Regions from separate parts of the Cupriavidus sp. 05L411 genome, predicted to be linked through region 2. Evidence: riboswitches for the same ligand, from Rfam matches in the RefSeq annotation. Region 2 holds a riboswitch; the other holds the start of a gene.

Region 1 (4,282 bases), on a different contig from region 2:
CACCGACTGGACGCCGCTGGCCCAGCAGTTCCAGCAAGCGCTTTATCAACGCGTGTTCAAGAAGCAGCCGTACCGGGAATACGTGCAGGACTACGTCCGCCGCACCATGAGCGGCGAGTTCGACGCGCAACTGGTCTACCGCAAGCGCTTGCGCCGCACGCTCGAAGACTATCAGCGCAACGTGCCGCCGCACGTGCGCGCGGCACGCATCGCGGACGAGTTCAACCGCAAGGAAGGCCGTCCGCTGCAATACCAGAACGGCGGCTGGATCAGCTATGTGATGACGGTGGCCGGCCCCGAGCCGCTGGAAACCCGGCGCTCGCCCATCGACTACGACCACTATCTCACGCGCCAGCTGCAGCCGGTGGCCGACGCCATCCTGCCCTTCCTGGGCGATGCGTTCGAGACGCTGGTGACGGGTCAGAAGGCGTTGTTTTGACGGGGCCTCAGGCGTCGGGGTTTATCCAGCACCGAGTCAAGGTCCTCGAGCTTCAACGGGTGCAAGAATTGGCGTCGACGACATAGGCGGCATAGACGACTGAGCAGGCGCCGCTATCCCTGCGAGGAAACGATCGGGCATGCGCCTTCTATCGGATCTTGATGACAACCTTACCCTTTGCGCGTCCTGTTTTGACGTAAGCCACGGACGTTGGCTGCCGGCCGCCGGCTGTTGCGCCGGCGTATTGGCAGGGTGTTGCTATTTCTTGGATTCGTATGCCATCCGCACCGCCAGGCCTGTCAGAACGCTTCCCATCAGCCAGCGCTGCACCAATAGCCACTGCGGGCGTCCTGACAGGAAGGTAGATATCGATCCGGCCGTCACGATGATTAGTGCATTCACAGCGAGGCTGATCGAAATCTGAACGCTGCCGAGCGCCAGCGATTGGGTAAGAACACTGCCATGTCCTTCCGTAATAAATTGGGGAAGCAGAGACAGATACATGACGGCGATTTTTGGATTCGCCAGGTTGGTGATAAACCCCATGCTGAAGAGCTTTCTTGGGGTATCGACAGGCAGGTCGCGAACGGCAAACGCGGACCGTCCGCCCGGTTTGACTGCTTGCCAGGCAAGATATAGAAGGTACAAAGCGCCGCCAAGGCGAAGCGTGTCGTATGCGTAAGGTACCGCAAATACGAAAGCCGTAATTCCGAATGCCGCACAGAGCATGTAGAACACAAAGCCCAGAGCAACGCCGCCCAATGAAATGAGGCCCGCGCGTCTACCTTGGCAAATTGAGCGGGAAATTAGATAAATCATGTTCGGCCCCGGCGTTAAAACCATTCCCAACGCCACAAGAGCAAACATGAGCAACTGTGCAAAATCAGGCATAACCCATCTCCAAGGATAGTAGGTATGCCCAGGCGCGCGGCGGCTAGCAACCTCACGCTCCCCGATAGTGCCCTATCTGTATGCGCCAGTCACATGAGTGCAGAAATCATAGCACAGGAGAAAATGCTTTAGGCTACGGGAAGAATCATTGGCAACGCCGGGGACACGCTCCTTCAACTTGCGGATAGGTTTTGGCCCAGCCGTGCTGCTTCTATCGCGGCGATGTCGATCTTTTTCATGGTCATCATCGCGTCAAACGCGCGCCTGGCCACAGCAGGATCGGGGTCGGATATTGCCGCGGTGAGGGCGCGCGGGGTGATCTGCCATGACAAGCCCCAGCGGTCCTTGCACCAGCCGCATGCGCTTTCCTGGCCGCCYTTGCCGATGATTGCGTTCCACAAGCGGTCGGTTTCGGCCTGGTCGTCCGTCGCGATTTGAAAAGAGAATGCCTCGTTGTGCTTGAAATACGGGCCGCCGTTCAGCCCAAGGCAGGGGATGCCGACGACGGTGAACTCAACCGTCAGGACATCGCCCTGTTTGCCGCCAGGATAGTCGCCCGGTGCGCGGTGGACGGCGCCGACAGCGCTGTCGGGGAACGTCTGCGCATAGAAGTTTGCGGCGTCAACGGCGCCACCTTCGTACCACAGACAGATCGTGTTCTTGCTGGTCATTTCGCATCTCCTGACAAGTTGGCCACCTGCATCCACGCAGCAGCCGCAGCTACGTCGTGCGTGACTGATTTGTGTGGGCTGTGTGATATTCGAACGCGGCGACGATGCCGTCAATCATTGCTGTGATGCGCGCGGTATGCCGAAGGTCTTGATGCGTGACGAGCCAGATTTCGTAGACCGCCCCACGGGCGGGTTCCGGCCATATCTGCACGAGGCCGTCGTGTTCAGCCAGATGGATAGGAAGTTCACCGATGCCGAGGCCGGCCTTTACCGCGGTACGCAGCACGAGGCTGGAATTGAAGGTCGATACGATGCYCCCCGCGTGTATCGGTTCGCCAGCAAGCGTCGGCGATCGATTCCCGGTCCAGTTTGCCTGATAGACGACAAGATCGTGGCCCGCGAAGGCGGAGCCAGCGGCGGGTTTGCCGTGCTGCGCGAGATATGCATTCGATGCAAAGAGCGCCATGGGCCAGCGAGCCAGGCGCCGCGCGACAAGATCGGGATTTTCCGGCCTGACTGACCGGACCGCGATATCCGCTTCACGCTTTGCCAGATTTAGCATGCGCGTCGACGTGTCCAGCAGGACGCGCACTTCGGGATGTGCAGCATGCAGGCGTTCTATGGCAGGAAGCAGGAATTCGAGCGCAATCAAGTCGGTGCTGGTGACTCTTACGTCCCCCGCAAGCCGTGTATCCGTGCCTTGAGTTCGTCTGACGAGTTCGTGTGCGGCGTGTTCCATTTTCTCCGCCGATCTCAGCGCGGCCTCGCCTGCGGCGGTCAATGCGTAACCGTCAGAGGTGCGCAGGAAGAGCGTTGCACGTAGGGCGTGCTCTAGTGCCGCAATCCGTCTGCCGACCGTCGCCTGATCAAGGTTGAGCGTCCTGGCCGCGCCACGGAGCGTTTTTTCGCGCTCCACCGCGAGAAACACTCGCGCGTCATCCCAGTCCATCGTGCCGCCCTCCTGATGCAAATTTGCATCTGTCAGATTGAATAATGCTGCACATATTCATCAGCGTCGAGGCCTAGACTGAACGCAAGAGTTCCTCGTTCAATGATCCGCCCGGATCCATCGAGCCTCATCTATAGAAAGAGTGATATCCATGTCTGCTTCCGCTTATCGCGTGCCGTCGTCCATGACGGCCATTGAGATCAAACAGCCAGGCGGTCCTGAGGTCCTGGTGCCGACGATGCGCGCGGTGCCGATCCCGGCCACCGATCAGGTTCTGATCCGCATCCACGCAGCTGCCGTGAACGGTCCAGACGTCTTCCAGCGAAAAGGGCTGTATGATCCGCCCCCCGGCGCTTCGGACATTCCAGGGCTGGAAGTGGCAGGTCAAGTAGTTGCCGTGGGCTCCGACGTGTCCCAATTCCGGATCGGCGAGCTGGTGTGTGCATTGATTCCCGGTGGTGGCTACGCAGAATATGCAGTCGCGCATGCATGCAACACGATGCATATCCCCAAAGGCCTGACGTTGGTGGAAGCGGGGGCCATGCCCGAAACGTTGATGACGGTATGGCTGAACCTGTTCCAGCGCGGCAAGCTGGTTGCCGGCGAATCGGTGTTGATCCATGGCGGCGCGTCAGGTATCGGTACCACGGCGACCATGCTGGCGAAGGCATTCGGTGCTGCGAAAATCATCACGACGGTTGGCTCGCAAGCGCACCGGGAGGCCAGCCTGGCGCTAGGCGCGGACCTCGCGATAGATTACCGCGAGGACGATTTCGTCGCCGAGGCGAAGCGGTTTACCGATGGAAGAGGTGTCGACGTGATCCTCGACATCATTGCCGGCGACTACGTGGCTAGAAACTATGACGCCGCGGCCATGGACGGACGGATCCTCCAGGTGGGCGTGATCAAGGGGCCGGCGAAGGATCTCAACATCGTGCCGATGCTGACGAAACGTCTGACGCATATGGGCTCGACATTGCGATCGCGCACATCCGCGGACAAGGCGGCCATCATCAATGAACTCGAGCGGCAGGTCTGGCCGCACATCGGGAGCGGCGAGATCAAGCCGGTTGTCTACAAGACCTTTGCGCTTGCCGACGCTCGCGGCGCTCACGAACTGATCGATTCCGGCACACACTTTGGAAAGATCGTCCTTACGACAGGTGCCGATCTCATTGGCTGAAGCCTGGCTTGCCGCGAAAGCGGCAAGCGTCTTGCCGGACTCGTGATGGACGTGAGGAAAAAGCGTTATTTTAAAGGTCACGGACGTCGCACGATCTGCTCGGCGATCGGCCAAAGCCGGTTCGAGAACGCACGGAGGTGGATCGCGCC
Region 2 (4,282 bases):
TGACAAGCCACGGAAGGCGTTCATGATCCCCCATACGGTGCCGAACAAGCCAATGTACGGGCTGACCGAACCCACCGATGCCAGGAACGGAAGATGCGATTCCATCACATCCATCTCACGCTGATAGGCCGCGCGCATCGCACGCCGCGCGGCATCGAGCAGTGCGCCGGCGTCATTGTTGCGCTCGCGCGCCTTCAGGTACTCGCCCATGCCGGATTCAAAGATCCGTTCCAGCGCGCCTGTGTTGTGACGATTGTTGGCTGCGCTCTGATACAGGGCCTGCAGGTCGCCGCCGGCCCAGAAATCGCGCTCGAACCCCTCGGTCTGGGTCCGCGCGGCGCGCAGGGAGAAATGCTTGCGGAAGATATATGTCCACGAGAACAGGGACATCACCAGCAGCAGGGCCATGACGGCCTGTGCCAGCACACTGGCGTGCAGCACCAGTGAAATGATCGACAGGTCTTGCGTGACGGTCACGGGATTCATCGAGCGGTCTTGATGGTTGCAAGGACGGGGGCGGGAATGGGAGTCGGGCGAAATGTGCTACGATCAACACACCCAACCCGGATGGCGCCAGTAGCCAGCAATTGCTCACCACGCCAGGCTTCTTGGGCGAATTGGACCGATGCCGGGCCAACCCGTTCAATCTGTGTCCGGATCTCAAGCAAGTCGTCCAGACGGGCGGGGGCATTGTAGTCCACCGCCGTGCTTCTGACGATGAAGACGACGCCGGTCTCATCGGCCAGCGCTTGCTGCTCGATGCCTAGCGAGCGCAGCCACTCAGTACGGGCGCGCTCGAAGAACTTGAGGTAATTGGCGTAGAACACTACGCCGCCCGCGTCGGTGTCTTCCCAGTACACCCGCAAGGCCCACACATTGTTGCTCATGGCCGCGATTGTAACGGCAGCCGGCCCGACCCGGTGTAAACCCTTGCCCGACATTACAACAATTACATTACCTGACGGACAAGGCATTGACTTTCGGTCTTTGGCTCCGCAGCACCGTCTTGCAGCGAGCCAGCGCCTCGCGTTAAACTGCCGCCAACCATTCCATCTTGCGCGACTGGCGAAGTCAGTGGGCACTACCACGAGGAAGCGCAAAGTTCTCTGGCGCGATGTTTCAAGCGCCTGCCGCTCGCCTGGGCAGCGAATGGGAAGCAGGGTGCGCCCTGCGCCGGATAGCTAACGCGTCCAGCGCCGGTCGCCTGTGCCTTCCCCGCGCGCCCTACCCCGAAGCCATTCGGAATTCCCCTTTTTTCAGACGAGTTTTCGCCATGTTCGAACGCAGCCGCTATACGATCGACCAGATCGACCCCGAGCTTTTTGCCGCCATCCAGAAGGAAGACCAGCGCCAGGAAGAGCACATCGAGCTGATCGCCTCGGAAAACTACACCTCGCCGGCCGTGATGGCCGCGCAAGGCTCGCAACTGACCAACAAGTACGCCGAAGGCTATCCCGGCAAGCGCTACTACGGTGGCTGCGAGTACGTCGACGTCGTGGAGCAGCTGGCCATCGACCGCGTCAAGCAACTGTTCGGCGCCGAAGCCGCCAACGTGCAGCCCAATTCCGGCTCGCAGGCCAACCAGGGCGTGTTCTTCGCCGCCCTGAAGCCGGGTGACACCATCATGGGCATGAGCCTGGCCGAAGGCGGCCACCTGACCCACGGCATGGCGCTCAACATGAGCGGCAAATGGTTCAACGTGGTCAGCTACGGCCTGGACGCCAACGAAGACATCGACTACGACGCACTGGAAAAGCTGGCGCAGGAAAAGAAGCCCAAGCTGATCATCGCCGGCGCCTCGGCCTTCGCCCTGCGCATCGACTTCGAACGCATCTCCAAGGTGGCCAAGTCCATCGGCGCCCTGTTCATGGTCGACATGGCCCACTACGCCGGCCTGATCGCCGCCGGCGAGTACCCCAACCCGGTGCCGCACGCCGACTTCGTCACCACCACCACCCACAAGAGCCTGCGCGGCCCGCGCGGTGGCGTGATCCTGATGAAGGCCGAGCATGAGAAGGCCATCAACTCGGCCATCTTCCCCGGCATCCAGGGCGGCCCCCTGATGCACGTGATCGCCGGCAAGGCAGTCGCGTTCAAGGAAGCCCTGTCGCCCGAGTTCAAGACCTACCAGCAGCAAGTGGTCAAGAACGCCCGCGTGCTGGCCGAAACCCTGATCGAGCGCGGCCTGCGCATCGTCTCCGGCCGCACCGAAAGCCACGTCATGCTGGTCGACCTGCGCGCGATGCAGATCACCGGCAAGGAAGCCGAAAAGGTACTGGGAGAAGCACACATCACCGTCAACAAGAACGCCATCCCCAACGACCCGGAAAAGCCGTTCGTCACCTCGGGCATCCGCCTGGGCTCGCCGGCAATGACCACCCGCGGCTTCAAGGAAGAAGAAGCCCGCTTGGTGGCCAACCTCGTCGCCGACGTGCTGGAAAACCCGCACGACCTGGCCAACATCGCGCGCGTGCGCGAGCAAGTGGCAGCCCTGACCAAGCGTTTCCCGGTCTACGGCTAAAGCCCAGCGCCACCCGCCACGCGCGGGTGGCCGGCAGCCCTGCCGCGCCTGCGGCGGGCCTTGCCAACCCAGCCCGGCGCGACACAGAATGACAAAACGCTGCCTGCGCGGCACGCGCCCCGGCTCATACTTCGAGGTGGTCAGGCATGAAATGCCCTTTTTGCGCTCACTCCAACACCCAGGTCCTGGACACGCGCATGTCGGAAGAAGGCGATACGGTGCGCCGCCGCCGCCGCTGTGAATCCTGCGACCGCCGCTTCACCACCTATGAGCGGATCGAGCTGTTCTTCCCCGCCATCGTCAAGAAAAACGGCTCTCGCGCGGACTATACCCGCGACAAGCTGAAAGACTCGATGCGCCTCGCCCTGCGCAAGCGCCCGGTCTCGGCTGAAGCCATCGACGCCTCCATCACCCGCATCGAAGAGAAACTGCTCGCCCTCGGCGAGAAGGAAATCCCCAGCAGCCAGGTCGGGGAACTGGTCATGCGCGAACTGCGCCGGTTGGACAAGATTGCTTATATCCGGTTTGCTTCGGTGTATCGGAGTTTTGAGGACGTGTCGGAATTCCGCGACATGCTGGACGAGTTTTCGACGTCTACCCCACGGAAGGGGTAGCAGACTTCCAAGGAAAGTTGTTTAATCTGCACTACCTTCTTATATAAAAACAGAAGGTACGGTGGACTCGCCCGGAGAGGCGAAATACGCCAACAAGAAAAAAAATAGTTTTCGGACGGGAGTCGAACATGGGTCAGCCTTCCTGCCTTGCGGCAGCGGGCTTGGTTGCACTTGTGCGCACCAGGCTATCATGGGCACCGGGGAAAGCGCTGCGCAGTGCATGGGCAGCGCTAGCCGATTCACGCCCCAACGCCCTCCGGCACACTGCCAACCGCTCCTTCCTCCCCTCTGCGCTACGCACCACTCGGCAAGCCGGATTCACTCTCATCGAGCTGATGGTGGCGCTTTCGGTTCTCGCCATCCTGGCGGCAGCAGCAGTTCCGAACTTCAGCTCCTTCATCCATCGCAGCAGGATGACGACGGAATCATCCAATCTGGTCAGCGATGTGGAGATCGCCCGTAGCGAAGCAGCGCGTCGCAATACAACAATCACCGTCTGCCCCACCGCCGACGGCACCAACTGCACCAGTGACTGGGCCCAACGCCGCGTGGTCTTTGTCGACAGCAATGGCGACAACATCATTAGCAACGGCGAAGAGGTAATCCGCAAAAGCGATCCGCCTGCCAGTTCCATGGTCATCGTGGCCAGTAACTTGAGCACCGGCGCCACCAGCATCCGTTTGCGCTCCTGGGGCGCGCCGGATTCGCTTGGCTCCTGGCAGTTATGCGAGAAGTCATCGACCAGCGCCGGCCAACGCATCTCGCTCACGGGCAGCGGCAAGCCCACCTCGCAGCAAGTCGCCTGCCCTTGATGCCATGAAGATAACGCATCCAGAACGCATCCACAGCCGGCGTCGCCCCGCTCCCGGCTTCACGCTCATCGAAGCCCTGGTGACGATCGTGGTGCTGTCATTTGGCGTGCTGGCGCTGGCCTCCCTGCAATTGCGCACACTGGTCGATGGCCGAACGGCTTCCATGCGCAACGTCGCGACCGTGCTGGCCTACAACCTTGCTGACCAGTTGCGCAGCAATGAAGCCGCGATGACCGCGGGTGCCTACAATCAGCCTGTCGGCCTGACCACGGTCGCCTGCTTCACTACTGCAGGGTGCACGCCAGCGCAGATGGCCGCAAGCAGCTACAAAGCCT

Evidence for each region. Region 2 has a riboswitch for ZMP and ZTP ahead of glyA (serine hydroxymethyltransferase). Riboswitches for the same ligand answer to the same signal wherever they lie in the genome.
Region 1: it holds a riboswitch for ZMP and ZTP, as region 2 does, so the genes downstream of both, AC1DQR_RS05570 (LysE family translocator) here and glyA (serine hydroxymethyltransferase) in region 2, are expected to answer to the same signal.

The regions. Positions count from the first base shown of each region.
Region 1 covers NZ_JBFTOQ010000004.1:11,386-15,667, forward strand. The annotation lists gene AC1DQR_RS05565 (DNA polymerase II) at 1-439, shown strand, start outside; gene AC1DQR_RS05570 (LysE family translocator) at 698-1,330, opposite strand; ZMP/ZTP riboswitch at 1,350-1,433, opposite strand; gene AC1DQR_RS05575 (VOC family protein) at 1,504-2,001, opposite strand; gene AC1DQR_RS05580 (LysR family transcriptional regulator) at 2,051-2,950, opposite strand; gene AC1DQR_RS05585 (NAD(P)H-quinone oxidoreductase) at 3,102-4,133, shown strand.
Region 2 covers NZ_JBFTOQ010000002.1:234,918-239,199, forward strand. The annotation lists gene tolQ (protein TolQ) at 1-486, opposite strand, end outside; gene ybgC (tol-pal system-associated acyl-CoA thioesterase) at 483-887, opposite strand; ZMP/ZTP riboswitch at 1,049-1,151, shown strand; gene glyA (serine hydroxymethyltransferase) at 1,274-2,521, shown strand; gene nrdR (transcriptional regulator NrdR) at 2,668-3,135, shown strand; gene AC1DQR_RS03360 (GspH/FimT family pseudopilin) at 3,264-3,947, shown strand; gene pilV (type IV pilus modification protein PilV) at 3,952-4,282, shown strand, end outside.